DNA from 4 places in the Lysinibacillus sp. NPDC097279 genome. Region 1 is predicted to be linked to each of the others. Evidence: riboswitches for the same ligand, from Rfam matches in the RefSeq annotation. Region 1 holds a riboswitch; each other region holds the start of a gene.

Region 1 (7,526 bases):
GAAGATAAACCTCCTCTGAAATTACTTCAGTGTTCGTTTTAAAAATTCTTTTGTACGTTCGTGTTCTGGGCTTACTAACACCTTGGATGGTGGCCCTTCTTCAACAATTACGCCTTTATCCATAAATACAACTCGGTCTGCAACTTCTTTAGCAAACTCCATTTCATGCGTAACAATCAGCATCGTATTTCCTGCATCGGCTAACTCACGCATTACTTTTAACACTTCCCCAACCATTTCTGGATCTAGAGCAGAGGTAGGTTCATCAAATAACATTACATCGGGATTCATAGATAGCGCTCGAGCAATTGCCACCCGTTGCTTTTGACCACCCGAAAGCTGTCGTGGCTTTGCATTAACATATTGGTCCATCCCAACTATTTTAAGATATTTCAAAGCAGTTTTCTCAGCTTCTTCTTTCGAACGTTTTAACACTTTAACCTGTCCTACAGTACAATTTTTTAACACATTGTGATTATTAAACAAATTAAACTGTTGGAAAACCATTCCTAGATGCGTCCGATAAGCTTGAATGTTATGCTTTTCGTGTAAAATATTTTCCCCTTTATAAATAATTTCTCCGCCATTTGGTGTTTCAAGTAAATTGATGCAACGCAGAAGGGTTGATTTACCTGATCCTGATGAACCGATTAAACATACAACCTCTCCCTTTTCTACTTTAAAATTCACATCTTTTAATACTTGGTTACGACCAAATGATTTACTTAAATGATCTATTTGAATGATTGCCATTTGTTCGTTCCCCCTAGTCAATTTCTTTCAGTTGTTTTTGATATGCATCAGGTCCATCAAGACGTTTTTCTACATATAGCAAAATTCTTGAAGCCGTAAATGTCATGATGAAATAAAGCACACATGCGACAAAGAAAGATTCGAAATAACGGAAGTTATTACCCGAAATCGATTTTGTTTGGAAGAATAATTCCGTTACACTAATTACACTTAAAACAGCAGTATCTTTAATATTCATAATTAATTGGTTACCTGTTGCAGGTAAAATGTTACGTGCAACTTGCGGTAATACAACATGCATCATAATTTGCACATGCCCCATGCCAATCGCAGAAGCAGCCTCGTATTGTCCTTTATCGATTGAGACAATCCCACCACGTACGATTTCAGCCATATACGCACCCGTATTCAATGAAACGACTAAAATACCAGCAGTAATAAAGTGCATATCGATGCCAAAGGCAATATCTAGTCCGTAATATACGACCATTGCTTGTACAATCATTGGTGTACCACGGAAAAATTCAACATAGCATGTCAGTATAAAATTAATACATTTTAATAAAAAATGTTTTATATTTTTTTTACGAACTGGAATGGTATGCATAATCCCAATAAAAAATCCGATGAATGCACCAATAATTGTACTGATTGTTGAAATGAGTAACGTATAATACGCTCCTCGTAAAAACATTTGCCAGTTGTTTTCTATAATAGAAATAATCCATTCTAAACTCATGATGTTCCTCCTAACAACGTGTTGTTGCTTGATATCAATTATGCCTTAGCGAAATCATCTTTTCATTTGAATGAATAAGCTTTATTCAAATTATGTGACACACTTCTTAGACATGCATTATTCAGTTTGACTTTCTCTCTGAATTAACTAATTTATAATAGAGACTGTCCCAAAGTCACTTAAACTTTTGAAGTAAAGCACTGCTTGAATATGAAAAAATAGCATACGAGAAGACAGCTCAGTATACTATTTTTTCGATTAGGACAGCTCCAGTGATATTACTGTGCTGCTGGTTGTTGCAAAATAGCTTCTTCCATAATTTTTTGGCGATCATCTTCTGAAATACCTTTTAAAATTTCATTGATTTTTTCTAGACTCGCGTCACCTTTACGTAAACCTACTGCAATAGAAGTATTAGAAATATCTGTATCAAATCCTTCTTCAAATGATACAAATGTAAATTTATCATTAGCTGCTGCTGCTGAAATACCTTCTGGACGTTCAGCTACATAGCCATCAATTTTGCCAGCTTCAAGCGCTACACGCATTGCAGAGAAGTTTTCCATCGCTGTTTGCTTTTCTACACCTTTAATTTGATCGATAACATTATAGTTCGATGTATTTAGCTGAGATGTAACTTTTGCACCTGAGAAATCTTGAATTGATTTGGCATTTTCATACTTGCTACCTTTTTTAATAACCATTACGAAATCAGAAGTATAGTAGTTTTCAGTGAAATCAATTGTTTGTTTACGTTCTTCTGTTGGAGACATCCCTGCTACAATTGCATCAATTTTTTTGGATTGAAGCGCAGGTACTAAACCATCCCATTCCATTTTTACAACGACTAATTTTTTGCCTAAACCATCAGCGATTTTTTTCGCCATTTGTACATCATAGCCGCCTGCAAACTCTGCATTATCAGCAATTTTTACTGCGCCGTTAGAATCATCTTGCTGTGTCCAGTTAAATGGTGGATAACCTGCTTCCATCCCAATGCGGAATTCTCCACCGCTTTCATCCTTTGCACCATCTCCTGTTGCTTTTTCATCCTTGTCACTAGTACCACAAGCCGCTAACAGAATTGCTGTCATTGCTGTTAACATAAATAACAACCATTTTCTTTTCATCTAAAACTCCCCTTTTCTGTAAAAAAAATAAAGCAACTGTACAAAAAAAGACCTAAGTTCTGAACTTAGGTCTTACCTTTTATTGACAGTTGCCCAAATCCTCACTATAATTTCCATGTTTCCGAGATAGCACAACCTAGTAAACTGGAATTATATTTACTAGGACAGTCCTGCACTTATTCACTGCAGACCCAGCATAAAAGTACGAGCTCCTTTTATACTTCGGCGATATTTCCTTCTCCATTACGTCTTCGCTTGCTTTAACTCAGCAATGGACTAATAAATACCGCGCCTCTACCTCACGAAAAACAAAAGTGAGGTTTGTTTATTTTATTGTTATATAGATATTACTATAAAGCTAGCATATTCGTCAAGATAGTTTTATCATTTTTCTGACTAATGACAAAATTAGCCTATAATCCTTCTTAAATCCATAAATTAAGTAGAATATCATTAAAAATGTTTAGCATTATTTAACAAATTTTTATTATTAAAAACATTAATTATAAACCATAAGAATCTATTTTTAAGTTCAACAAAGGCCCTTTAGACCATGAAGTATTTTTTTCGAAAGTACATCTTAAATTAAACGAACTACAAAAAAACCCTACAAAACAGTTCATTTTGTAGGGTTTTAGCATGTCATTTATTGAATTAAGAATTTAATAATAAATCTTCTGGATTTTCAAGTAACTCTTTAACAGTTTTAAGGAAGCCTACAGAATCTTTACCATCGATAATACGGTGGTCATAAGATAATGCTAAGTACATCATTGGGCGAATTTCTACTTCACCATTTACTTCTACTGGGCGTTTTTTAATTGAGTGCATTCCTAAAATAGCCGCTTGTGTACCGTTCATAATAGGTGTTGACATTAATGAACCGAATACACCGCCATTTGTAATTGTGAATGAACCACCTTGAAGATCAGCTAAACCTAATTTTTTATCGCGTGCTTTTTTAGCTAGGTCTGCAATTGAATCCTCAATTTCAGCGAAGTTTTTACGGTCTGCATCACGAACAACTGGTACTACTAAACCTTCTTCAGTTGATACAGCTACACCAATATCAAAGAAGTTATTTAAGTGAATTTCATCGCCAACGATTTGAGCATTCACATAAGGGTACTTTTTAAGTGCTGCAACAACAGCTTTTGTGAAGAATGACATGAAACCAAGTTTAGAGCCTGTAGACTCAAAGAATTGATCTTTTTTACGAGAACGTAATGCCATAACATTAGTCATATCAACTTCATTGAATGTTGTAAGCATAGCAGTCGATTGCTTAACTTCTAATAGACGTTTAGCAATTGTTTGACGACGACGGCTCATTTTTTCAACTGTTACACGTGAATTATCAACAGCTACTGCTGCTTGTGGCGCTGCAGCTGGTTTAGCTTGAGGTGCTGCTACAGGTGCTGTACCGTGAGCTGCAACATCTTGTACACGTACACGACCTTGTGGATCAACTGGAGATACAGCTGCAAGATCGATTCCTTTTTCACGAGCAAGTTTACGTGCTGCAGGAGATGCAATTACACGTTCGCCAGAAGTTTCTTCCACAACAGGTGCTGCTGCTGGTGTTGGTGTTGGTGCTGCTACAGCTTGAGCAGCCGCTGGTGTTGGAGCTTCTGCAACTGGTGTTGCTGCTGGTGCAGGTGCCGCACCTTCGCCCGCTTCTACAACTGCGATTACTTGGCCTACAAGAACAGTATCGCCTTCTTCAGCTAAAATTTGTGTTAACACCCCAGCTTCTTCAGAAATGATTTCAGCATTTACTTTATCTGTTTCAAGTTCAACGATGAATTCACCTTTTTCCACGCGGTCGCCCACTTTTTTAACCCACTGTGCAATACTACCTTCTGTAATCGATTCTGCTAATTCAGGGACTTTAATTTCAGCCACTTTCATTTCCTCCTTTGATTAACGTGCATGCGTTTCATGCACATAAAGGGCTACCGCCTTAGGCAATGTAGCCCAGCTTCCAGTAATAATGATATGTTTAGTTTACTTTTACCGTTTCAGCAACTGCTTCTTCAATTAGAGCTGATTGAGCTGCTTTATGAGAATCTGCATCACCTTCTGAAGTTGAGCTCATTGCAGGACGACCTACATAACGAAGCTTTTTACCTTCAGATAGTTCATATAATGTTTCCAATGCGTAATTCCAAGTACCTTGGTTTTTAGGTTCTTCTTGTACCCATACAATTTCTTTAACATTTGGATACTTAGCAATAATATCAGCAACTTGCGTCGTTGGGAATGGGTAAAGTTGCTCTACACGAACAATGTGTAAGTGATCGAAGCCTTCTCCATCTTTCACGCGGTCTGCTAGGTCAATCATTACTTTACCAGTACCTAATACAATTCGTTCAACAGATTTAGTTTTTGAGCCTAAACCTGGTTGTTCGATTACTTCTTGGAATGCGCCATTTGCTAATTGTTCAGCATTTGCTGCAGCTAATGGATGACGAAGTAATGATTTTGGTGATACAACAACTAATGGACGCACACCTTCTGTTTCTAACATTGCTGCTTGACGACGTAATAGGTGGTAGTAGTTTCCTGCATTTGAGCAGTTTGCCACAAACCAGTTATTTTCAGCAGACATTTGTAAGTAACGCTCCATACGGCTTGAAGAGTGTTCAGGACCTTGGCCTTCATACCCGTGAGGTAAAAGAATAACTAAGCCTGATTTTTGGCCCCATTTAGAACGTGCCCCTGAAATGAAGTTATCAAACATCACTTGAGCCATATTCGCAAAGTCACCAAATTGTGCTTCCCATACTGAAAGTACGTTGCCTTTTTCTAAATTGTAACCGTATTCATACCCAACAACCCCAGCTTCTGTTAATGGTGAATTGTGTACCGTAAATGAAGCGCTTGCACCAGAAATGTGGTGAAGTGGTGTAAATACGTTACCATTATTTTTGTCATGTAATACTAAATGACGTTGTGAGAATGTACCACGTTGAGCATCTTGACCAGTAAATCGTACAGGTGTACCGTCTTGGATAATTGTAGCATATGCTAATGTTTCAGCATGGCCCCAATCAATTTTTGCAGACGCAAATGCATCACGACGTTTTTCTAAAATTTTGCCTAATTTCTTTTGTGGCTCGAAGTTTTGTTCAAATACTAATAGTTCTTCATTAATCGTTTCTAAACGTTCAGCACCTACTGCTGTATCGATTTGTGGGAAGTTAATTTTTAATTCTTCTGGCATTTCTACATGTTTGTGTTCATCTTTTTCTGCCATTTCTTTTACGTGATCGTAAGCAACTTGCATTTCCGCATAAATAGCTGAATCAAGTGCTGCAACTTCTTCAGCAGTAACTAATCCTTCTGCTACTAACTGTGCACCATATAATGCACGAATAGTCTCATGTTTTGCTACAAGTTTGTACGTTTCTGGATTTGTTACTGTTGGGTCATCTGTTTCATTATGACCATGTCGACGGTAACCAATTAAGTCAACAACAATGTCTTTACCGAATTTTTGACGGTAGCTTGCTGCAAAACGACCTACTTGAGATACAGCTTCTGGGCTGTCTGCGTTCACATGAACAACAGGTACTTCATAACCTTTAGCTGGGTCAGAAGAATAAACAGAAGAACGAGAGTCTTGAAGCTCCGTAGTGAATCCAATCATATTATTTGCAATGATATGAATTGTTCCACCTGTTGAGAAACCTTCTGTTTTCGAATAGTTTAATACTTCCGTTACAATACCTTGCCCTGGGAAAGCAGCATCACCGTGGACAAGAATACCTAAGCCTTTATCGGGATTGTGGACAGCTTGCCCTGGTTTAGATGTATCATCCTGTGTTGCACGAGTAGCACCTAATACAACTGGATTTCCAACTTCTAAGTGAGAAGGGTTATAAGCTAGTTTTACGTTCATACCTGATTCACGAGTGTATGAAGCACCCATGTGGTATTTCACATCGCCAGTCCAACCTTTTGTAATTTCTAGGCGACCATGCTCTGGCATAAATAAATCGTTCGAAACATGTGCAAAGTCTGAGAACATCATGTCATATGGTTTATTTAAAATATGTGTTAGGACATTTAGACGACCACGGTGAGCCATTCCTATACGAACATTTTCAACATTATTTGCTTCTACTGTTTTTAAAATTTCATCAAAAAGGACGATTTGAGTATCTAATCCTTCACCAGAGAAACGTTTTTGACCAACAAATGTTTTGTGAATGAATTTTTCAAAGTTTTCAACACGTGTTAAACGATCTAAAAGCGCTTTTTTCTCATCTGAAGTTAGAGCTTGTTTTAAAGAACCAGATTCAACTTGAGCTTGAATCCATTCACGTTCTTCAGTTGCAACAACATGACCGTATTCAAATGCTACTTTATCTGTATATACAGATTTTAAAAAGTCTATTGCATCCTTACCATTTTTCACGCCCGCTGGCACATCTTTGAAGAAGATAGCAGCAGGTATTTCTGCTAAATCCGCAGGACTTAAGTTGAAAGCACTTTCTTCAATTTGTGCTGTTTGAAGTGCACGATTTTTTAAAGGATAAATATCTGCTGCTAAATGCCCTTGAGTACGAATTACATCAGCTAATTTTACAGCTGCCAATACCTTTTTATAATCGCCAGCAGGAGCTGCTGAACCACTTACTACAGCTACATCACCTTCTACTTCTACTGGTGCACCAAATTGTTGGAATAATGATACTAACTCCGGTTCTACTTCTTCAGGAGACTGTAAGAATAAGTCGTATTGCTCCATCACATATCCTAAGTTAGGACCAGAGAAAGCTGACCATGGAGAACTTACAGTTGTAACGTTGTTCGACATGAAAAATGACCTCCAAATTTTGCCTATCGGCAGTTCCATTAATTAAATTACAATTAATTATATAATATTATCCCGTTCT
Region 2 (7,526 bases), on a different contig from region 1:
AAATATCCGAATCCAGCGTATTTGGATAAAGACTTCCTTAAACAAAATTAATTCGGGACAAAAGAGAAAAAGTGTTAGATTGCCTACATCAATCTAACACTTTTTTCTGCGCTGTTGTTGTCCGCTTCGGCGGTGCTTTCCAGCGGGCACACCGTAAGCCGCAACCCTCGCTAGCGCGCGGAATGCCCGCGTCTTACATTGTGTGCTGTTCCCACAGGAGTCACGCCTACACTACCAACAACTAGTGTCAGCTTCTACTTTTTTATTTATTGCAAAAGAAAGAATAAGCAGCAAAGGTATCATTCTTTTTCATAGCGAAATAATGCCATCAATCGAACTCTTTTTGTTGCGCTGTTGTTGTCCGCTTGCGAAGGTATTTTATAAATCCGAAAAAGTGGGTGGTTTCTTCTTGAATCCTTTCGTCGTAATGAAAGCATAAATAAAACCGATTGCTAGCCACAAAAAGCCTATCTTCAATGTCATCGGTGATAAATTAATAAATAAGTAGAAACAAATACCGAATCCTAACCCTGGAATTAATAAGTATCGAATTATTTTCTTTTCTTTTTTTCGGAAGAAGTAATATACGATTACTGATAAGTTCACAAACATAAATCCTGTCAGGCCACCAAAGTTCATTAATTCTGCTACGAAATTCGCTGATAAAAACAGCGCTCCTAAAACACTAATGACACACATTAATAAAATATTGTATATTGGTGTTTGATATTTTGGATGTAAATGTGTGAAAAACTTTTTGGAAAGTACCTCATCACGCCCCATACTGAACATTAAACGAGATGCACTTGCTTGACCTGTTAAACCAGCTGTTATTGTCGATACAATAATCGCAACGGTATAAAGCGTTGCAAGAACGGCACCACCTGCTTTTTCCGCTATATCAAATAGAGCCGTATCAGCTGAGCTAAAGTTTGTCACATCAGGCCATACGAGCTGTGCTACATAAGCTTGTCCAATAAAAATAAGTCCTCCAATTAAACAAGCTAAAATAGCTGCCTTCCAAATATCATCTTTTGGATTAACTGCCTCTTCTGAAAGTGTTGTAATCGAATCAAACCCTAAAAACGAAAAGCAGGCCATTGCTGCACCAGAAATAATGGCAGACATAACGAATTTTTCATCGTTGAAGAATGGTACAACAGAAAAGAGCGACGTACTACTTTCCCCACCAACAATTGTCTTCACACAAAAAATTACGAAAATAACGACTACAATTCCCATAAATATAACGAGGATTTGATTTGTTTTTGCAGCGATACCAATCCCTAGAATATTTACAGTCGTAATAATACCTGCAATTAATAAGACCCATACCCAATACGGAACAGATGGTATTAATGCATTCGCATATGAGGCACCAACCATAAATACAATAAGGGGCACTAAAACATAGTCCATAAACATTGCCCACCCTGCAAAAAAGCCTAAATGTGGATTAATTGCACGTTGCGTATATGTATAAGTGGATCCTCCATTTGGAAAAACAGCAGCCATTCGGCCATAACTATAGGCAGAAAACATCATGGCAACCATCGCAATCAAGTAAGCTAATGGCAACATGCCACCTGTAGACTCTGCTGCAAAGCCATAAATATAAGCTGGCGCAATCGGTGTCATAAAAGCAATACCATATATGACTAAATCTTTTAATGTTAAAACACGTTTTAACTGTGGTGTATGATCATTGGCTGTTTGACTCATAGTCTATTTCCTCTCACACATTCACTGGATTGCTTTTTGCTAGTTCTTCCGTTACTAAATCAATTACTTCATCAGTGCTCATCACTTGGCAATAAATTTGATTCATAATCATAATTTCTGCATCATGAAGCTGTTGCGTTGCAGCTGCACATGCATCTTCAACTAAAATAACTTCAAAGCCTGCATCAGCTAAGCTGCGAACGGTTGAAGCAACACATTGGTCCGTTACAACACCTGTACAAACTACTGTTTCAATGCCCATATTGCGCAGTAAAAATTCATAATTCGTTCCACTTAATACGCTATCTGTCGTTTTATTAACTACAATTTCATCATCAAGTGGCTTTAACTCCTCCACCATCTCCGCTCCAGGATCACCGATTGGCAATAAAATATTGTTCCAACCTGGACGGCGTTGTACTGGAGAACGATCTCGTCCATCTTTATGATGGCAAGCAATACGACCAAATGTTACTTCTAATTTATTTGTACGGAAAAACTCTAAAAGCTTTTTATTGTTCGGAATTGTTAAAGTGTCGATACGATTAAAGAAGTATTCCCATTGTTCAAACATGCCCTTTTCTCTTGCAACTTGTGCATCTAATCCATCTCGGCTAATAAACTGATGTTGCATGTCTACGATTAGTAATGCTGTTTTATCTGGGTTCACGTTTATTTTTTGACCGTCAGTCGGTAAAAATTCATAATATAATGTTGATGTATTTTCCATAATAATTCCTCCAAATTCCCTCTATTTCCGATATGTTATAGGTAAATAAAAAGACAGATTCTTTGTGCAAAAGAATCTGTCTAACACAAAAATGATCTACTCATTTAGAAACTAAAAATGAATCGACCATTTAAAATTCCCACTGTTTGTCTAAACAGAGATAGCACAACTTCATAAACACGAATGTTTACGAAGACAGTCCTGCAGCTATTCGCTACAGACCCAGCATATGATGGCGAGAACTCACCATACACTTCGGCGACATTTCCTTCTACCTAATCTCTTCGTCTTCTCGGACTCCATTAGGTACTGTTAACTGTCGCGCCTCTACCTCACTATCGGAAAAGTGAGGTTTATTTAATTGTTTGAAATAATTATATTATTGCATTTTTTCTATGTCAACGATAAATTTACTATATTTCATAAGATTTGTTGTGCCTCATTATAAAAAAATGACAAATAAAACGCTTTCATACAATAATGAAATGAAATAAATATAACAATAATCGAATAATAATTTTATAGCAATTTATTCTTCCGAGTTCCTGCTCTTTCAGTTTGATGGATAAAGCTTCAAAGCAATTCCTGTTTTATAAAAGTCTTATAAAAAAACCACCAATTAAAACGCAAAGGCATTTTAATTGATGGTTAAATCAATGTTATATAGTTTCGCTTACATTCGCTATATTCTCTTTTTTGAGCATTAACATCACAATAAAGGAAATACAATATAAGCCTGCTAAGTAGAGCATCGCAACTTTCATATCATAACTTTGTAAAATATAGCCGACAAGGATAGGTGAAAAACCGCCTATCGCTCGTCCAAAGTTAAAGATTGTGTTTGTTGCCGTACTTCGAATTTGAACGGGATATAGACTACCAATCAACGCTCCATATCCAGCGAACATGCCATTTGAGAAGAATCCAACAATTGCGCCACCAATTAGAACACCCACACTACCAGTAGCATAAGAGTATAAGAATACAGCGCATGCTGAGGCAATAAGGAACACACCAAAGGCACGCTTTGCGCCAAATCGGTCTAAAAATAGTCCAAAGGTTAACATACCAACAATCATGCCTACTGCTGTACTAATTGTCCAAATGGCAGAGCTTGAAACAGATAAACCTTGCGACTGTTGCAGCATCGATGGTAACCAAATCATTAATCCGTTATAACCTGCAATTTGAACTGTTGCCATTATAATTAGTGAAATTGTTGTAATCGCTGTTCGTGGCGTTTCAAACAATTGTACCAACTTACCCTTTTCAGCTTTCTTACTAGCCTTTTTATTTTTCTGAGCGGCAAGCCACTCAGGAGATTCGTCTAAATTTTTTCTTACGATAAAGGCAAAAATAACAGGTACTACTCCAACAAAGAATAATGCTCTCCATCCTAAAGTAGGAAGAATGATTGCACTTAGTAATGCTGCTAAAATAACGCCATACTGCGCACCTACACTGACATAGGAAGATGCACGCCCTTGTTTATTTTTCGGCCATGCTTCTGCAACTAGCGCCATACCAATACCGTATTCTCCCCCAGCACCTATTCCTGCAATAAATCTAAATAGATACACTTGTTCAATGCTTGTAGCTAATCCTGTTAAAGCCGTACCAATGGCAAACAAGAGGACGGTATACGTAAAGACCTTTACCCTGCCATACTTATCTGCTAAAACGCCGAAAACAATTCCTCCTAATAGCATCCCTACATTCGTGATAGAAGAAATAAGTCCTCCCGTTGCTAAATCAATGTTAAATTCCGCAATAATCATTGTCATCGCAAAGGAGATAAACATGATGTCCATACCCTCTAATGTTAAACCAGCTACCGATGCGACCACGGTTTTTTTTCGATAATCCATTCTACTCTCCTCCAGTATGTTCTAGATGAAATAAATCTCTTTTATTTACGAATGAATGGATGTATCTATATAAATATAACGTTTCCATTCTCCTTTTAAGCCTCACGGGACTTCCTTTAAAAGAGGTACGTTAGTTGTGTAATCACAGCTAAAATGCAAAATAAATGCCCTTTCGTCAGATTGGACAAAAGGGCATGAATAAACAAAGATATTATAAAAATAATAACTTAAAACATCATATAGCCCTTCTCAGCCTCTCTGGACCGTATTAAAGGTAAATTATTTCAAAAGCTATCTTAGCAAAGTTATCTATATTTTCATACAAGAAAATTTTGGTAAAAACAGCTTGAAGGCTTTTCTAGTATGGCTTTAAGCTTATATAAAAAAATTTTAAACAGTTGCTCACACGGAAAAAACAACTCGTCAGTTCAAAAAAAAGAACGAATTTTCTCCTCGAAAATTCGTTCTTTTACATTATGCTAATTCCAACCAAGCAACCGCCTCACAATGCGTGGAGTGTATGTGGCAACATAAGGGATGTTGGTGGGTTTACAATAATGGCTAGGTTCCTATTTCAGTGGGATCTAGCCTATTTTCATTATAAACATTTGCTAAATTAACATAAGTTCGCAAGACATATAAAGGACTTAATTCGTAACTCTCCTTCAAAAAACTAATTGCATCTCGATAATTCTTTATTCTTAAAACAAAATTATCAAATACAAAATCATCATTATCCTTATATTCCTTCATTATACTTAGCAACTTGTTGAATTTGTTCAAATTTTGTATAAGAAATCTGCTGCAAGATAGCTCTAACTGCTTTAACCTTATCCATTTGGAAATAGACATTAAAACATTTCAAAAAACGTTAAGAAGTATAATAAAAGGCTAGTAAACGAATAGGTTGACATCATTAACTAAGCTCTTAAATAAGTTTAAACACATATTTTTGTCTCCTAATACTTCATATACTTTCATCAATTCTAAATAACTATCATGTCCACCACCTTCATTTATAAGGTAATTTACCATTTGCTGTTTTGAATTTCCATTATCTAAAGCTGCAACTATCCCCAAATATAAGTATTTACTGTTTTTCTTTAGATGGGTCATATCCGGATATCTATTTTCACGCATATGATTAATTAATATATCAATACCACCAAAAAATTCTAAGGATATACTAACCAAACATTCATAATGTTCAAGGGCATCCACACAATACTTAGAATCAAAATCAGCGAAAAATTGTTCCACTTTTTTTTCAGAATCCAACTCATTAATAATTTTCATTAAGTCCATTTTTTCTGAGTTAGATAAAGTTAGAGTCGTATTATATTCTGCTTCTTTTTTCTCATCTACATCTATCGGTTTCGAAAATTGTTCACATAATCTGCTATAACTCTGAAACTCTGGTGAATATAACTCTCTTCCCCAACCTGCATAATCAAGCCTATCTATCTCATTTCGAATATTTTCAAAAACCTCGACTTGTTCTCTTTTACTATAAAAATCTGATAAGGCTAAAGCTAAGTATACTTGTATTTTTCCATAAAAATAGGAAAAGTTTGTTGTTTGATTATAATTATCGAAATAAGAATCAAAATTCATGATACATTCTTCAACTTCTGTTAAAGGTAATCCTAAATCAACCATTGTCACTGCAACTTCACGATGTAACTCATTACTTAACTTTTCAAACTTGATTAACTTTTTATAACAATAGAATGCGATTTCAAAATTAGTTCTAATCAATACTTTAATTAACATCTCAGATACACTATTGGCTACATTGTTATTATTTAATGTAAGAGCTATATCTATTAGTTTATCAATGTATACATATGCCTGTTCTTTTGAAATCCAATGATTTTGAAGTAAAATCTCAAAGGATCCAATAAGTATCTCATCAGCTAAAGTATCTTTTCTGGAATTCATCCTCATAATCCCATGATCGACACCGCTTAATAAAAATTCATAGCTTTTATCTTCATCAAAATCAGATAACAAATAGGATAATATGAACATAGATTCGCTTGTACTCGAGTAATCTATATCTTTGTAATTTTCTTCAGATGTTAACCCTAATAACTCAAAAGCACTAAATAATTCCCTATACTTTTTACAATTGGTTTTCTTTATTTGGAAAAAAATCACTTGAATATTTTCTATTTTCTTATGATTGAGGTAATTAATACAACCCTTAACCGATTTTATATTTTCCTCATTAAATACAAATGCGTTACCAAGTAGCAAACGAGCATAATATCCAACAATTGAATTTTTATAAAGAGTAGAGGAGGAGAATAATTTTACCATTTTAGCTAAAGAACCAGTTCCATCTAACAATAAAACATACATTTTATAAAAATCGTTGTATGTCATTAAACTTCTATGCAAAATAATTTCCATGCTTTTATTGTTTCTATTTGGCAATGATAAAAATGCAATAACATTATGATGGTTTTTCCAAAATACAGAACTTTCTATTCTTCCTAATTCGGTTACATATTTTTCAATACAATTAATTTCTTCATCCGTTAAATCTTCACCTACATATTTTTTAAACCCGTATAATAAGGCCTGATTTAAACCTTCAGTAGGATTTAAAGAGCTAACTCTTTTTGTGATTTCATTTTTCAAATCTGGATGTTGGTGAATTAACGCTAAACACTCAGGTTCACAAATGGAAATTAGATAGGCTCCCAATTGGTATTCATTGAAGTCTTTTATAAATGACACAAATTCATTTGGGTGTTTCGTAGTTAAAATATACGTTAATGACTTCATAACAGTTAATTTCATTGGGGGGTTTTCTCTCATAAAATCCTCTGCAAATAAATCACGTGCATTCTCGGATAGCATTTTTTTATAATCATCTATGTTTCTTTGTATTATAACAATATCAATATAAAACTTATTTCTCCAAAATTCATTTGCAGATTTTTCATCTGTGTAATTGAGATTATATTTAACTTCAATAATTATCTGCATAATTTCTTCATATTTCGCAACAAAAAGTTTTACAGTTTCCCTCTTATTTTGTTTATGTAGCTCGACTATACTTCTAAGATAGATATTTAAAAAATAATCAATTTCTGTATCTTTAAATCTGGCTTTGGTTTTTAAACTTTGCAATTTCTCTATAATCTTATTTGGCAACCCTAATAGATAGTCTCTAAACATAAGATTATTATCATTTA
Region 3 (7,526 bases), 950 kb from region 1:
CATCCATTATCGTGACAGGCATCACTTTAGCAATTTACATTTTTATTACATTAACGTATGTATTTAAAGGCCGACATCAAGGAAATTAAATGGTGTCATTTATGTATCCGACATGTTTTTCATAAAATATACATTGCAGGCAGATTGTTCGCTCAAGCTATTTTATCCATGCTATACTACAACCATAGTAAGATTTAAGGAGGATTTCAAATGGCAATTGTACATGCAACAGATGCAACGTTTCAAGATGATATTAAAGAAGGCTTAGTATTAGTCGACTTTTGGGCTGCTTGGTGTGGACCATGTAAAATGATCGGACCAGTTCTTGAAGAAATGGATGCTGCAGGTAGTGCAGCTAAAATCGTAAAAGTAGATGTGGATAACAACCAAGGTACTGCAGCACAATACCAAATCATGTCTATCCCTTCATTGCTTTTATTCAAAAACGGTGAATTAGTAGATAAAACTGTTGGTTTCCAACCTAAAGAAGCATTAGAAGCTTTCATCGCAAAACATGCTTAATTTGTAAAATAAAGAGCTGAGCCATCTTTAGATGTGCTTGGCTTTTTTTCGTTATATAATAGATAGAGGAATTTCAATAAACGCTCGTTTATTAATAAATTTTCTTATTTTGTTGTAATATCTTTTTTGTGCGATTTACGATGAAAGACAAAAGAGAATGAAACGAAATGGCGATTATTAGATAGGCATCAAAAAAGGGGGGCAGGTAGGCGATGAATGATTTAATTAAACGTAAGCTTGATATTTTACCAGATCAGCCTGGCTGCTATTTGATGAAGGATCGACAAGGGACAATTATTTATGTAGGTAAGGCAAAGGTACTTAAAAACCGAGTGCGCTCGTATTTTACAGGAACACATGAAGGGAAAACACAGCGCCTTGTTGGTGAGATTGAGGATTTTGAGTACATTGTGACTTCTTCGAATTTAGAGGCACTCATTCTAGAGTTAAACCTTATTAAGCTACACGATCCTAAATACAATATCATGCTAACAGATGATAAAACGTATCCGTATATTAAAATTACAAACGAAAAATATCCACGGCTTATTACAACACGTAAAGTAAAAAAAGATAAAGCAAAATACTTTGGTCCTTATCCCAATGCGTATGCAGCAAGTGAAACAAAAAAGTTGCTCGATAGACTCTATCCGCTACGTAAATGTGTACAATTACCATCAAAAGTTTGCTTGTATTACCATATGGGACAATGCTTAGCACCGTGTGTAAAAGAAATTGATGCACAAGTATATCACGATATGATTGAAGATATGACGAAGTTTTTAAATGGTGGCGTGGAATCAGTAAAAAAAGAGCTTGAACAGAAAATGTTAGCTGCCGCTGAGCAACTAGAGTTTGAGCGAGCGAAGGAGTTCCGCGATCAAATTGCACATATAGAAACGGTTATGCAAAAGCAAAAAATTGTGTCCAGTGATACAACGAACCGCGATGTATTCGGTTATGCAGTTGAAAAGGGTTGGATGTGTGTTCAAGTATTTTTCGTTCGTCAAGGTAAGTTGATTGAACGAGATGTTTCCATTTTCCCGATTTATCAGGATGTTGAAGAAGAATTTTTAACATTTGTCGGACGCTTTTATGAAAAGCCTGAGCATATAAAGCCTAAGGAAATTTTTATTCCTCCGTCGATAGATACCGCAATTTTAACGGAATTATTAGCGGTAAAAGTGCTAACACCGAAGCGAGGGCAAAAAAAAGAATTAGTAGATTTAGCTATGAAAAATGCTGAAATTGCAGTGGCGGCGAAATTCCAGCTAATTGAGCGACAGGAAGAGCGCACAATAGGTGCTTGCGAGGCACTCGGGGAAGCGATGGGAATTTCAGCACCTCTTCGCATTGAAGCTTTTGATAATAGTCATATGCATGGTGCTGATGCAGTATCAGCAATGGTTGTGTTTATTGATGGTAAGCCTGCTAAGAAGGAATATCGTAAATATAAAACACGCACTGCCGCAAAACATGATGATTATGGAGCAATGCAAGAAGTGATACGTCGCCGTTACACAAGAGTATTAAAAGAAGGCTTGCCATTGCCAGATTTAGTTCTAATAGATGGTGGTAAAGGCCAGATGGAAGTCGCGCGAGAAGTGTTAGAGGACGAGCTTGGACTTGTTATCCCAATTGCTGGCTTAGCAAAAGATGAAAAACATAATACATCCCAGCTTTTATTTGGTGATCCACCTGAGGTTATTGCATTAAAGCGGACAAGTGACGGGTTTTATTTACTTCAGCGTATTCAGGACGAGGTACACCGTTTTGCGATTACATTTTTACGTCAACAGCATGAGAAAAATGCTATTCAATCTGTTCTCGATGGCATTGAAGGTGTGGGGCCAAAACGCAAGCAACAATTATTGAAGCACTTCGGCTCTGTTAAAAAGATTCGTGAAGCGAGTGAGTTTGCACTTCAAGAAGCGGGAATACCTGCGAACTTAGCGAACAGTATTTACAATTATTTTCAGCAACAGACGTTGTCAAAGGATTAGACATGTGCTAAGGTTGTGATAGAACAAAGCAGTGAAAAACTGATATGTTCTATTACACTTTAGATGAAGAATATGTGGGCAGAGCATATATTTTCATAAAGGTAAAAATGAATAATTTCACTATTTTAAGTGATGATAGAGGTGCAAGATTCAATAGTAGCACATTGAAGGATGGACAAATCCAATGATGGTGTGTGAAAGGGGAGCTTGCCGAAGTGAAGTATCGTTGTTTCCGATACTTTGCTGGTTTTGCATTTAATAGATGTAAGACTGTCGAATCTTGACGTTTCGGAGAGCTATCACACATGCGCAAGCTTTTTATTGTACATGTTGCAGGCAGCTTTCACGTTATGTGAAGGCTGCCTTTTTGCTGTTCTAGAGACGAATCGATTAAAGGAGAATGATAATAATGGCGAGTATTGTATTAAAGTTTGGCGGACCAGCAATCGCTTCAACCGAGCAAATTCAAGAGGTCGCTAAAATAGCGATAGCCAAAAAAGAGCTTGGCTATGATGTTGTAGTAGTGACAGCTGCGATGGGACGCACAGCAAAAGACTTAGCAAAGATGGTACGTGATATATCAGACGATGCTTCTAAACGTGAAATGGATGTACTACTTTCGACGAGTTCACAACTCGCAAGTGCCCTTTTTGCAATTGCTTTACAGGAGGCGGGCTATGATGCAGTATCTTTGACTGGCTGGCAGGCTGGTGTGCAAACAGATGGGAAACATTTTCATGCACGTATCGACCATATCGATGTGTGCCGTATGAAAGAACATTTGATACAAGGACAAATTGTCGTTGTTGCGGGAGAGCAGGGCATTTCTAGTGCGAATAATATTACAACGCTTGGTAAAGGTGGAGCCGAAACAACGGCAGTAGCCATTGCAGCTGCATTAGAAGCGGAACGTGTGGACATTTATACAAATGTAGATGGTGTTTATACAGCAGATCCTCGGTTTATAAAAAAAGCAAGAAAGCTAAAGGAGATTTCATATGATGAAATGCTTGAACTGTCCCATTTAGGTTCGCATATTTTACATCCACGGGCAGTGGAGCTTGCTAAAAAGTTTCAAATGCCTGTCATTATTCGTTCAAGTGTAGAAGATACAGCAGGTACTTTATTGAAGGAGGAAGTTGAAATGGAGAAAAATTTAATCGTACGTGGTGTTGCTTATGAGTCTGATATCATTCGCCTAACTATCGGTTATGATACATACTCTACTGCATCGTTAGCAGATATGTTTGCTATCCTAGCAGAGAATCGCATTAATGTTGATATTATTGTGCAGGCTATTATTGAAGGTGTGAGACCATCTGTATCATTTACCATTTTAAAAGAAGAGTTCGCTGATGCTTTACGTGTACTAGAGGATAGTAAATTGTCACTTGGTTTTAGCTTTGCAGATTTTGAAATTGGACTAGCAAAAGTTTCGATTATTGGATCAGGCATGGCGTCAAATCCAGGTGTTGCAGCACGAATGTTTGATCGCTTACGTCGAGAAGAAATTGCAGTGAAAATGGTCAGTACTTCTGAAATTAAAGTTTCTGTTGTTGTCCCACAGGACGAAATGATTCGCGCTGCAAACGCATTACATGATGAGTTTAATTTAGCAGAAGAGATTCACGAATAGTAGCTTTCTATAGATAACTACATAGGTTGATTTCCGCTACGGGCGGGCGCTTTCCGCGGGCACAAACGTAAGCCGTAACCCTCGCTAACGCGAAATGCCTGCGTCTTACGTTTTGTGCATTCCCGCAGGAGTCGCCCGCCCTGCGCTCCAATCAACTAAGCACTTTAATAAATAAATATTGATGACTAAGAATCCAATAGCTAATCCTTCTTTTATAAAATAATATAGAAGACTTCTGCGGTTGATTTCCGCTACGGGCGGGCGCTTTCCGCGGGCATAAACGTACGCCGTAACCGTCGCTAACGCGAAATGCCCGCGTCTTACGTTTTGTACGTTCTCATCAGGAGTCGCCCGCCCTGCGCTTATCAACGCAACAAGGAATATGCTGATGGATACCTATAATAAAAAAAGACAAAAGGCATGTTGCCTTTTGTCGACGTTGAAAAAGGATTGCTTTCTAACAAAATCGCAATACTTACAAGCTTATCTATTTGGTATTGTATTCATAATACGCTCTTTAACATCCCATTTAACTGTAAACATGACTTGCTGTTGCTTTTCGCGCTTCTCATCATAACATTCCGTTAAGTATCCTTTTGATTGTTGGATTTGTTCAGCAATAAACCCTGCTTCCAATCTAAAGCTCCGATTTTGAATTTGCAATAGGGTTGGCTCATTTGTTAAATGGAAAATACGTCCATCCTTAGACTCCTTTGTCAATTCAAGAGTACCCCAGCACGCATCCGCGAAAAATGCGATAAGTTCATCTTGACTTTTACAAGGGAACTTCCGTGCAAGCTCTTTTCCAGCCCAATATAGTACGTCATCTTCATGTTTACCGAGAATAGATGATAGAATATGATCACGGATTAACTCATATCCAAATGGTGAGATTGTATTAGATGGATTATTTAACATAGAAATCCTTCTTTCTTAGAATTTTCTTATAATTCAGCGTCAATAAAGTAAAGGTAGAATTTTCGAGAAGAAACGACACGTTATGTACTAGATTGCTTCTATAATGAGGGCTATTAAAAACTCTATGTTACCTTGACGCTCGTAGCTCTTGAGAGTACAATAAACATGTCATAATATTGTACCATGATGAAATACACAGTCAATGGAGTATCATTTACAAAATGGTGACTTCTTTTGTTGTGCTATTTTAAGTACTAAGGGGGGTAACAGTCTTGTCGAAAGATCGAGAGTTTTTATGGCGTCGCTTACATTCTCTACTTGGTATCATTCCAGTAGGTCTGTTTTTAACGATGCACCTATTCATTAACTTTACAGCAGTAGGCGGAGCAGAGAGCTATAATGATGCTACCGCAGTAATGGAAAAGATTCCATTTCTTATCCTAGTAGAGTGGATTGTCATCTATATTCCATTAATGTTCCACGCATTTTATGGTGTGTACATCGCATTCACTGCTACACCAAATACAGGGCGTTTCAGCACATACCGTAACTGGATGTTCTCATTACAACGCTTCACAGGTGTATTTTTAGTAATCTTCATTGCATGGCATATTTTCCAAACTCGTATTCAAAAAGCGCTTGGTACACACGTTGATTACGACATGATGGCAAATATCGTAAATAATCCATTTATGCTTGGATTCTATATTGTTGGTATTATATCAGCAACTTTCCACTTATCAAATGGCTTATGGGCATTCCTAGTAAGCTGGGGTATCACACAATCTCCTCAGTCTCAAAAGATTGCTACTTATGTAACAAACGTTCTTTTCGTAATTCTAAGTGTAGTTGGTGTGGCTGCTATTTTAGCTTTCGTTTAATTTAATAAAAGCTACTATAATAGTGCATGCAATCATTGCAATTTTTTAAGAGGAGTGAGAAATAATCATGGCGAAAAGCAAAATAATTGTTGTCGGCGGCGGTTTAGCTGGTCTGATGGCAACGATTAAAGCAGCTGAAGTTGGTACTGAAGTTGATTTATTCTCATTAGTTCCTGTAAAACGCTCACACTCTGTATGTGCGCAAGGCGGAATTAATGGTGCCGTAAATACAAAAGGTGAAGGGGATTCTCCTTGGATTCACTTTGATGATACAGTATATGGTGGGGATTTCTTAGCAAACCAACCACCTGTTAAAGGTATGTGTGATGCAGCCCCTGGTATTATTCACTTAATGGACCGTATGGGTGTAATGTTCAACCGTACGCCAGAAGGTTTACTTGATTTCCGTCGTTTCGGTGGTACGTTAATGCACCGTACAGCATTCTCAGGTGCAACAACTGGTCAGCAATTACTATACGCGTTGGACGAGCAAGTTCGTTCTCACGAAGTAGCTGGATTAGTTAACAAATATGAGCACTGGGAATTCCTTGGTGTGGTTATTGATGATGACGGCGTTTGCCGCGGTATCGTAGCACAAAATATGCGTACAGAAGAAATTAAATCATTCCGTGCAGACGCTGTAATTATGGCGACTGGTGGCCCTGGTATTATCTTCGGTAAAACAACAAACTCTGTTATTAACACAGGTTCTGCTGCTTCTATCGTATACCAACAAGGTGCTTCATACGCGAATGGTGAGTTCATTCAAATTCACCCAACAGCGATTCCTGGGGACGACAAAAACCGTCTAATGTCAGAATCTGCACGTGGTGAAGGTGGACGTATTTGGACATATAAAGACGGTAAACCTTGGTATTTCCTAGAAGAAAAGTATCCTGCATATGGTAACTTAGTACCACGTGATATTGCTACACGTGAAATTTTCGACGTTTGTGTAAACCAAAAGCTTGGTATTAACGGCGAAAACATGGTATACCTAGATCTTTCTCATAAAGATCCACATGAGTTAGATGTTAAACTTGGTGGTATCATTGAAATCTACGAAAAATTCGTAGGTGATGACCCACGTAAATTACCAATGAAAATTTTCCCAGCAGTTCACTATTCAATGGGTGGATTATGGGTTGATTACAACCAAATGACTGAAATTCCTGGTCTATTTGCAGCAGGTGAATGTGATTACTCACAACATGGCGCAAACCGTCTAGGTGCAAACTCATTGCTATCTGCTATTTATGGTGGTATGGTTGCTGGACCAAATGCAGTTGATTATGTGAAACATCTTAAAAAGCATGCTGAAGATTTATCTCAAGATATTTTCGATGCACGTGTTAATGAAGAGCAAGCTAAATGGGATTCTATCATGAAAATGGACGGCACAGAAAACGCTTACCTACTTCATAAAGAACTTGGTGAGTTAATGACAGCTACAATGACTGTTGTACGCTTTAACGACCAACTTGAAGAAACTTACAAAAAACTTGGCGAATTCCAAAAACGTTGGGAAAACATCAATATCAACGATACACAAAAATGGAGTAACCA
Region 4 (7,526 bases), on a different contig from region 1:
GCTAAATAGGCAATGACTATCCCTATAATTGCTAATGTTATCGGGATTACGATAATATCATTCAATGAAAATGCACCCGTATTTGAAGAAACAACCATCACGATCAACAGAGAGGATAGTATTGTTGTTGGTACGGAGTATTTTTTCATACCAAAATACAACGGAATTAGTGCCATACTGGATGCCGCTACAGCATTCATTAATACGGAAGGAATGCGCTGCATAACCATTGTATTTGTTAGTGTATCGGGAATTAATTCGAAATTCTCACTAATCATAAGGAAAGTTATTGTAATGAAAATATTTGACAGGATAATTGCGCCAAATGTAAATACAATCACTATGGCAAGCTTAGCTGCGATTAGTTTTTTTCTATTTATAGGATACATAAATACGGTTGTTATTGTCTTATTTTTATATTCACCAATAATTAGTTTCGCAATTAATGTCGCTGCAAAAATAATAAATACACATCTTACAAAAGAATCAATAACAGTCAAAGCCATTGGATAGTTTTCTAAACCAGGATCACCTTCAATTTTTGAAATAACTAAAATCATAAACATAAAACCTAAAATAGCAAAGTTGGCGATTATAGCGGCTGTCACATACGAGCCCAAATGGTTTTTTTTCATTTCTAAACGCATTAAATTAAGCATGGATTCCACCACCATTGATTAATTTTAAGAAATAATCCTCTAATGAACTTGTTTTCCTACTAATCTCTTCAATCTCGACATCATGTTCTATTAACGTTTTGGATAATAATTTTTGTGAAATGGACATATCGTATATTCGAATACAGCGTTCATCAATACATTTAAAATTAGTTATGTGTAATTGACTATCTAAAATAAAGGCAGCCTTTTTTCCCTCACTAACAATGATTTCAATAAAATCTGTTTGGCTATGTTTTACATGCTCCATGGAAACTTCCGCAATTAATCTACCATTATTAATGACTCCAATTGTATCAGCCAGTTGTTCTATTTCTGCTAAAATATGACTCGAAACAATAATCGTAATGCCGTATTCTTTGCTTAGCATCTTGAATAATTCTCTTAACTCTCTTATCCCAACTGGGTCAAGCCCATTAATAGGCTCATCTAAAATTAACAACTCAGGTTTAGTCATTATCGCACGAGCTATACCTAAACGTTGCTTCATCCCTAACGAAAAATCCCCTACTTTTTTACCGTCCACATTCGTTAACTTCACTAAATCGAGAACATGGCCGATTTCGTTTTTATCGTAATATCCCATATAGTCGCAATGTAATTCGAGGGTTTCTTTTGCTGTTAACTTTTCATAAAAAATTGGGTATTCAATGATTGTGCCCATTCTCTTTAGCACTTCGTAAGAACGATCTGTTAATTTTTCACCAAAAATTTCAATATCTCCATTTGTTGGTTTGGCCAGATTAGTTAACATTTTCATAATCGTTGTTTTCCCCGCTCCATTTGGACCTAAAAAACCATATATCTCACCTTTCTTTACATGCATATTGACTGCGGAAACAACTTCGTTTCCATCATAGACTTTTGTAAGCTGATTTGTTTTTACAATATACGCCATTTAAATCTCTCCCTCATTTGTGGCTTTCTTTATTATAAGAAGTAAAACTCTCTATTTTATTACTTGATTCTTACAAATTTCTTAAGAGAAGAAGAAAAGCCTGTAGAGCATTTTTAGCTCTACAGGCAGGGCTAGATTAGTACATCATTCTTTTTAATGAAATAGTAAAAACCGTCTTTTCATAAGGGATGCTTTTCAGTTGGATTGTACCATTCATTATTTCTACAAGTCGCTTTGTAATTGTTAAACCGAGCCCGCTACCTTGAAATGATTTATTTCTAGAATCTTCTAGTGTATACATCCTTTCAAATACGCTGTCTATATGATATTCATCAATACCTTTTCCACAATCCCAAACATCAATAGAAACATCAGTAGCGTCAGCCCTTACTGTTAGTCCAATGACACGCCCTTCTGCCCCATAAGCAATCGCATTGGCGATTAAATTGTTTAATATTCTATCTAATGCATCCTCATTGCCTAGAGCATAAATCGGTGTTTCAGGTATATGTATGTCAATATGAAGGCCTACCGACATCACCATATCGTAAAATGATAAAATATTTTTCCGGCAAATTTCATTTACGTTTACTTTTGTTATTGGGTAGTCTGTATCGCCTGCTTCAATTTTTGCTAAATCAAAAAATGTATGAATAAGCTTCAATACTTCCTCCGTTTTTAAATGGATTCCTGAAAGTAAACGGCTGTGTTCTGTAGCACTTACCGAATGTTGTAGTTGCAACATTTCTGTATAGCCTAGCACAACTGTTAACGGTGTTTTTAAATCATGCGAAATATTAGCAAGCATCTTTTTCATCGAACTTTCTGTTTTTCGATATCTAGCCTGCATTTTGTGCGTATCATCCAGCAATGCATTTATAGTAGTAAGTAGTGTTTGTAGTTCTTGATTCGATGTCGCAACTAAAATTTTCTCGTTTGTTTGTTCATCCCTAATAGCTTGTAGCTTTGTGTGCATGTATTGAATTGTAGTGTTTTGCTCTTGTTTTCGTTTCAGCTGTAAAATAATGATGGCTATGAGAAATAAAATAATGGTAACTAGCAATAGTATCATGTATCTAGCCCTCCAATTTATAGCCAATGCCCCAAAGTGTTTTAATATACTGAGGGTTGGATGGGTCATCTTCAATTTTTTCCCGCAATCTTCTTATATGCACATTAATTATATTTTCATCACCATAGTATTCATCATTCCAAATAAGTTGATAGATTTGTTGTTTCGTAAATACACGATTTCGATTTGTGATAAATAACTTTAAAATAGCAAATTCTTTTGAAGTTAGCTTTACCTGTTGCTGATCTTTTTCAACTGAAAAATTAACGACATCAATCACCAAGTTACCAATTGCCACTATCCCCTTCGCTTCCTCCGTCGGGCTAGAATATTGTGTAGCCCTTCTTATTGCAGCTTTCACACGTGCTGAAAATTCCAACATGGAAAAGGGCTTCGCAATATAATCATCCGCTCCTAATCCAAGACCTAGTGCTTTATCAACATCACTATCTTTGGCTGACATCATAATAATCGGTAGCGCTTCTTTTGCTCGGATTATTTTTAACACTTCTAAGCCATCTAGTTTCGGCATCATAATATCCAAAATAACTAAATCAAATGTATTACTTAAACAAGTTTGCACTGCCTCTTCACCATTTGTAACGGATGTAACGGCAAACCCCTCCATAGTTAAAAATTTTTCGACCATTTCTCGAATCGTTTCATCATCTTCTACTAGTAATATACGTTTGTGCATGTTGGCACCTCATTTCAAGGTATTCTCTTTATTTCACATTTGTTTTAACTGTTTTACATTTTTATCCTATCTCCTTATAGCTTACCATATGCTAAGTGCCAGTCACTCAAACAATTCTCAAACAATTTACCTTCATCAATGGCAAATAAAAAAAGCTGCCCTCTAATTGATAGGACAGCTTTCATTTCTATTTTTCTACTTTTAAATCACACTGTTGCAGTGGAATCATTTTCGTTTTATGTTTTATTTTATAGCCCAACCACAAGGCGATAAACAGTGGTATCCCGATATAAGAAACAAGGACACCATACCAGTCAACTGAATCACCTGTGAAAGCTGTATAATTTTGACCAATTACAACAATCATACACAATGTAAATGCAAAGAGTGGTCCGAATGGATACAGCTTTGCTTTATATGGTAGTAATTTTAGGTCTAAGCCTTGCGCTTCATACGCTCTACGGAAGCGATAATGACTAAATGCAATACCAAGCCATGCAATGAAGCCTGACATCCCTGAAGCGTTTAAAAGCCACATATAGACAACGCCATCACCAAAGAATGATGCTAAAAATGCTAGGCAACCGACTGCTAATGTTAGCAGTAATGCGTAAATCGGAATTCCACGACGGCTAAGCTTTGCGAAAATTTTAGGTGCGTGTCCATCTACTGCTAATTGCCATAACATACGTGATGACGCATATAACCCCGAATTACCTGCAGACAACATCGCTGTTAAAATAATGGCATTCATTAATGATGCAGCAAAGGCAATACCTAAGCGGTCAAACACTAGTGTGAATGGTGAAACAGCAATATCTTCAGATAATAAACGAGCATCTGTAAATGGAATTAACATCCCAATTGCTGCAATGGCTAAAATGTAAAATAAAATAATTCGCCAAAAGACTGACTTAACCGCTTTCGGAATATTTTTACCAGGATCATCAGTTTCCCCAGCGGTAATTCCTAATAGCTCTGTCCCTTGGAACGAGAAGCCTGCTGCTAGAAATATGCCGAATGTAGCAAGGAAGCCACCATGGAATGGACCATCACTTATAAAGAAATTCGTAAAGCCGACTGGTGCTTGTCCTCCTAAAATACCAAAAATCATCAATAGACTGACGATAATGAAAACAATAACAGTAGCAACTTTTATCATGGCAAACCAATATTCACTTTCACCATAGCTTTTTACAGAAAGTAAATTGAATGTTAGTACGATCGCAATAAATATGACTGTCCATAGTGCCGAAGAGCTGTCTGGGAACCAATACTTCATTATAAGAGAAACTGCTGCAATTTCAGCGGCAATTGTAATCGCCCAGTTATACCAGTAGTTCCAGCCAAGTGCAAAGCCAAGCGCGGGATCTACAAATTTTGTTGCATACGTACTAAATGAACCTGATGACGGCATATAAGCTGCCATTTCACCCAAGCTTGTCATTAAAAAGTACACCATAATGCCGATTAATGCATAAGCAAGAAGTGCACCACCTGGTCCAGCCTGTGCTATAGCACCACCACTCGCTAGAAATAGCCCAGTTCCGATAGTACCACCTAACGAAATCATTGTTATATGGCGGCTTTTTAATTCTTTTTTCAACTCTGGTGCTTTATGACCGAGCTGATTAACTTTAATTTCACTCACGTTAAAGCTTCCTTCCTTTTATAAGAGGCAAAAAAATGCCATCACATGAACGTTGTGATGGCTAAGTAAATCCTCTGTTTCTTCAAAATGATAGCACAACACGTTGTCCAACGTGACAGTTCTGTTCCTTTCGGAGACAGCCCCAGCATGAGGTTTTCAAGTCCCCTCACGCTTCGGCAATATTTCCTTTCAGCTAACATCTTCAATGCTTGTCATCTCCACTAGCTTACTTATAAATACCGCGACCTCTACCTCAATACAAACATGAGGCATATAATTATTAAATTTATGATGTGTCTTAGTTTAACATACGACCTAAGACATTTCAATAAAACGATTAATGTTCTGTATTTTATGAATATTCTACTATTTTTATTAATGTGATAAAGTGTTATAGTGGTTCGAATTATAACTGTTCTATCAGGGAGGTACTTATTTTGACAACTAACGAAGAATCTACTTATCCTAGCAGAAAGATTAACTGGAAGGGCACAACGCTCTTATTAGTTATCGGTGTAATTTTTCTTGCTTCGACATTACGTATGCCATTAACGGTTGTAGGCCCAATTATTTCCTTCATTCGTGAGGATCTCGGTATATCTAACGTACTTGCAGGCTTTTTAACAACAATTCCATTGCTTGCATTCGCACTAGTGTCACCTATTGCCCCAATCGTTGCAAGAAAACTAGGACTAGAATTAACTCTTTTTCTATCAACCATTTTATTAGCACTTGGGATTGTACTGCGCTCACTTGGAACAACAGGGTTACTCGTATTCGGTACAATGATAATAGGTGTAGCTATTTCATTTGGTAACGTCCTCATCCCAGGGTTACTTAAATTAAAATTCCCTTATCATGTTGGTTTACTAATGGCATTCTTCACAATGTCCATGAACTTAACGGCTGGTATTGGTGCTGGTATTAGTTATCCTATAGCCAATGCATCTCTTGGCTGGCAAGGTGCACTTGCCATCGCTATAGCTCTTGTCGTCGTGACTATTTTAATTTGGATTCCACAATTAAAATTTAATAAGCCTGAACCAACTGTAGCTACTACGAAAACTCGTATACCCCTGTGGAAATCACCAGTTACTTGGGCAGTCACTGGCGCAATGGGTTTACAATCGCTATTATTTTATACAACTGCAGCTTGGATTCCTGAAATTTATATTGCCCAAGGAATAGCAGCAGATCGTGCAGGTTGGATGTTCTCAATCATGCAAATTTCCCAAGTACCTATGGCTCTAGCCGTACCAATTATCGCTAGTAAAATGACATCACAACGACCTCTCGTTTTGATGTTTACTGCTTTTTATATTGTCGGCTTTACTGGCCTTGTCATGGAATGGACTAATCTTGCTGTATTGTGGATGATATTGCTAGGATTAGCAGGTGGCGCTTCATTTTCACTTGCAATGATGTTCTTTACTCTTCGTACTCGTACGGCATTTGAAGCAGCTGATTTATCGGGCTTTGCACAATCATTAGGCTATTTATTAGCCGCAGTAGGCCCTATTTTATTTGGTTACCTACATGATTTATTTGGCGGTTGGAACATCGCTGGCTGGCTATTCGTTGTCGTTGCAGTATTACTATTCTTCTGCTCATTTAGAGCTTCTAGAAACGAATATATAAATTAAAAAAAGCAGCTCATCCTACTATGAGCTGCTTTTTTACATTTTTAATAAGGCGGTTTTTGATAAAAGAAATTCGGTGTATTATAAACATTGACATAAGGCTTATGAAAAATATGCGTTGTTGCAGGTGATAATGGGGGAATCAACCAAGTCCAGTTGCCTGTTAAGTCGCGACCTGCCTTCTGCTCAGCTTCTTCAAATAACTTAAATTGCTGTGCAGCAGTATGATGATCGACTATACTTACACCATCTTCTTTAAAGGAATACAGTACAGCAATATTTAATTCAACTAATGAGCGATCACGCCAAAGCGATGCTTGCTTAGTCGTATCGAGCCCAAAAATTTCGGCGATTTTCGGCAACATATTATAACGATCACTATCAGCTAAATTACGTGCCCCAATTTCTGTCCCCATATACCAACCATTGAAAGGAGCGGCTTGAAAGTCGATTCCAGCCATTTGAAAACGCATGCTTGAAATAATCGGCACCGCGTACCATTTCAACGCTAGTTCCTCCACTTGTGGGTGCTCAGGATGGCGAATTACAACTTCTAGTACATCTTCACGTGGTATTGAAAACAATTGTGGTTTACGGTCATCCACCTGGATAACGAGTGGTAACACATCAAATGCTGTGCCCTCGCCCTGCCAGCCTAGCGATTCACATACTCTTGTAAATGGTACAGAATGTGGGTCACCAACAATGCCAGCTTCCGTCTCATAGCCTGCATAACGGATCAACTGATGATTCCAAATTTTTACTCTACCAGATGCAAATACCGTTATTGTTGGCCGAATTTTACCACCATTTGTCGCATATCGAATATGACATAACAACTTCTCAAATATCCCTTGCTCATCTAAAATATCACGGGCATCCTCAACATGG

The links. Region 1 has a riboswitch for lysine ahead of ACIQ1H_RS06000 (transporter substrate-binding domain-containing protein). Riboswitches for the same ligand answer to the same signal wherever they lie in the genome.
Positions count from the first base shown of each region.
Region 2: it holds a riboswitch for lysine, as region 1 does, so the genes downstream of both, ACIQ1H_RS20175 (cysteine hydrolase family protein) here and ACIQ1H_RS06000 (transporter substrate-binding domain-containing protein) in region 1, are expected to answer to the same signal.
Region 3: it holds a riboswitch for lysine, as region 1 does, so the genes downstream of both, ACIQ1H_RS00990 (aspartate kinase) here and ACIQ1H_RS06000 (transporter substrate-binding domain-containing protein) in region 1, are expected to answer to the same signal.
Region 4: it holds a riboswitch for lysine, as region 1 does, so the genes downstream of both, ACIQ1H_RS13825 (amino acid permease) here and ACIQ1H_RS06000 (transporter substrate-binding domain-containing protein) in region 1, are expected to answer to the same signal.

Region 1 is NZ_JBIWDA010000001.1:1,175,372-1,182,897, reverse strand. Features, by position in the region: gene ACIQ1H_RS06010 (amino acid ABC transporter ATP-binding protein) at 22-753, opposite strand; gene ACIQ1H_RS06005 (amino acid ABC transporter permease) at 767-1,492, opposite strand; gene ACIQ1H_RS06000 (transporter substrate-binding domain-containing protein) at 1,771-2,622, opposite strand; lysine riboswitch at 2,742-2,927, opposite strand; gene odhB (2-oxoglutarate dehydrogenase complex dihydrolipoyllysine-residue succinyltransferase) at 3,277-4,527, opposite strand; gene ACIQ1H_RS05990 (2-oxoglutarate dehydrogenase E1 component) at 4,625-7,447, opposite strand.
Region 2 is NZ_JBIWDA010000007.1:47,782-55,307, reverse strand. Features, by position in the region: gene ACIQ1H_RS20185 (3-hydroxyacyl-CoA dehydrogenase) at 1-51, shown strand, start outside; gene ACIQ1H_RS20180 (APC family permease) at 379-1,722, opposite strand; gene ACIQ1H_RS20175 (cysteine hydrolase family protein) at 1,736-2,452, opposite strand; lysine riboswitch at 2,606-2,790, opposite strand; gene ACIQ1H_RS20170 (MFS transporter) at 3,112-4,320, opposite strand; gene ACIQ1H_RS20165 (NACHT domain-containing protein) at 5,212-7,526, opposite strand, start outside.
Region 3 is NZ_JBIWDA010000001.1:220,484-228,009, forward strand. Features, by position in the region: gene ACIQ1H_RS00975 (amino acid permease) at 1-89, shown strand, start outside; gene trxA (thioredoxin) at 211-522, shown strand; gene uvrC (excinuclease ABC subunit UvrC) at 735-2,525, shown strand; lysine riboswitch at 2,654-2,832, shown strand; gene ACIQ1H_RS00990 (aspartate kinase) at 2,935-4,161, shown strand; gene ACIQ1H_RS00995 (YslB family protein) at 4,645-5,079, opposite strand; gene ACIQ1H_RS01000 (succinate dehydrogenase cytochrome b558 subunit) at 5,352-5,960, shown strand; gene sdhA (succinate dehydrogenase flavoprotein subunit) at 6,028-7,526, shown strand, end outside.
Region 4 is NZ_JBIWDA010000003.1:2,628-10,153, reverse strand. Features, by position in the region: gene ACIQ1H_RS13845 (ABC transporter permease) at 1-659, opposite strand, end outside; gene ACIQ1H_RS13840 (ABC transporter ATP-binding protein) at 652-1,575, opposite strand; gene ACIQ1H_RS13835 (sensor histidine kinase) at 1,712-2,647, opposite strand; gene ACIQ1H_RS13830 (response regulator transcription factor) at 2,652-3,344, opposite strand; gene ACIQ1H_RS13825 (amino acid permease) at 3,532-4,995, opposite strand; lysine riboswitch at 5,079-5,254, opposite strand; gene ACIQ1H_RS13820 (CynX/NimT family MFS transporter) at 5,433-6,638, shown strand; gene ACIQ1H_RS13815 (nitric oxide synthase oxygenase) at 6,680-7,526, opposite strand, start outside.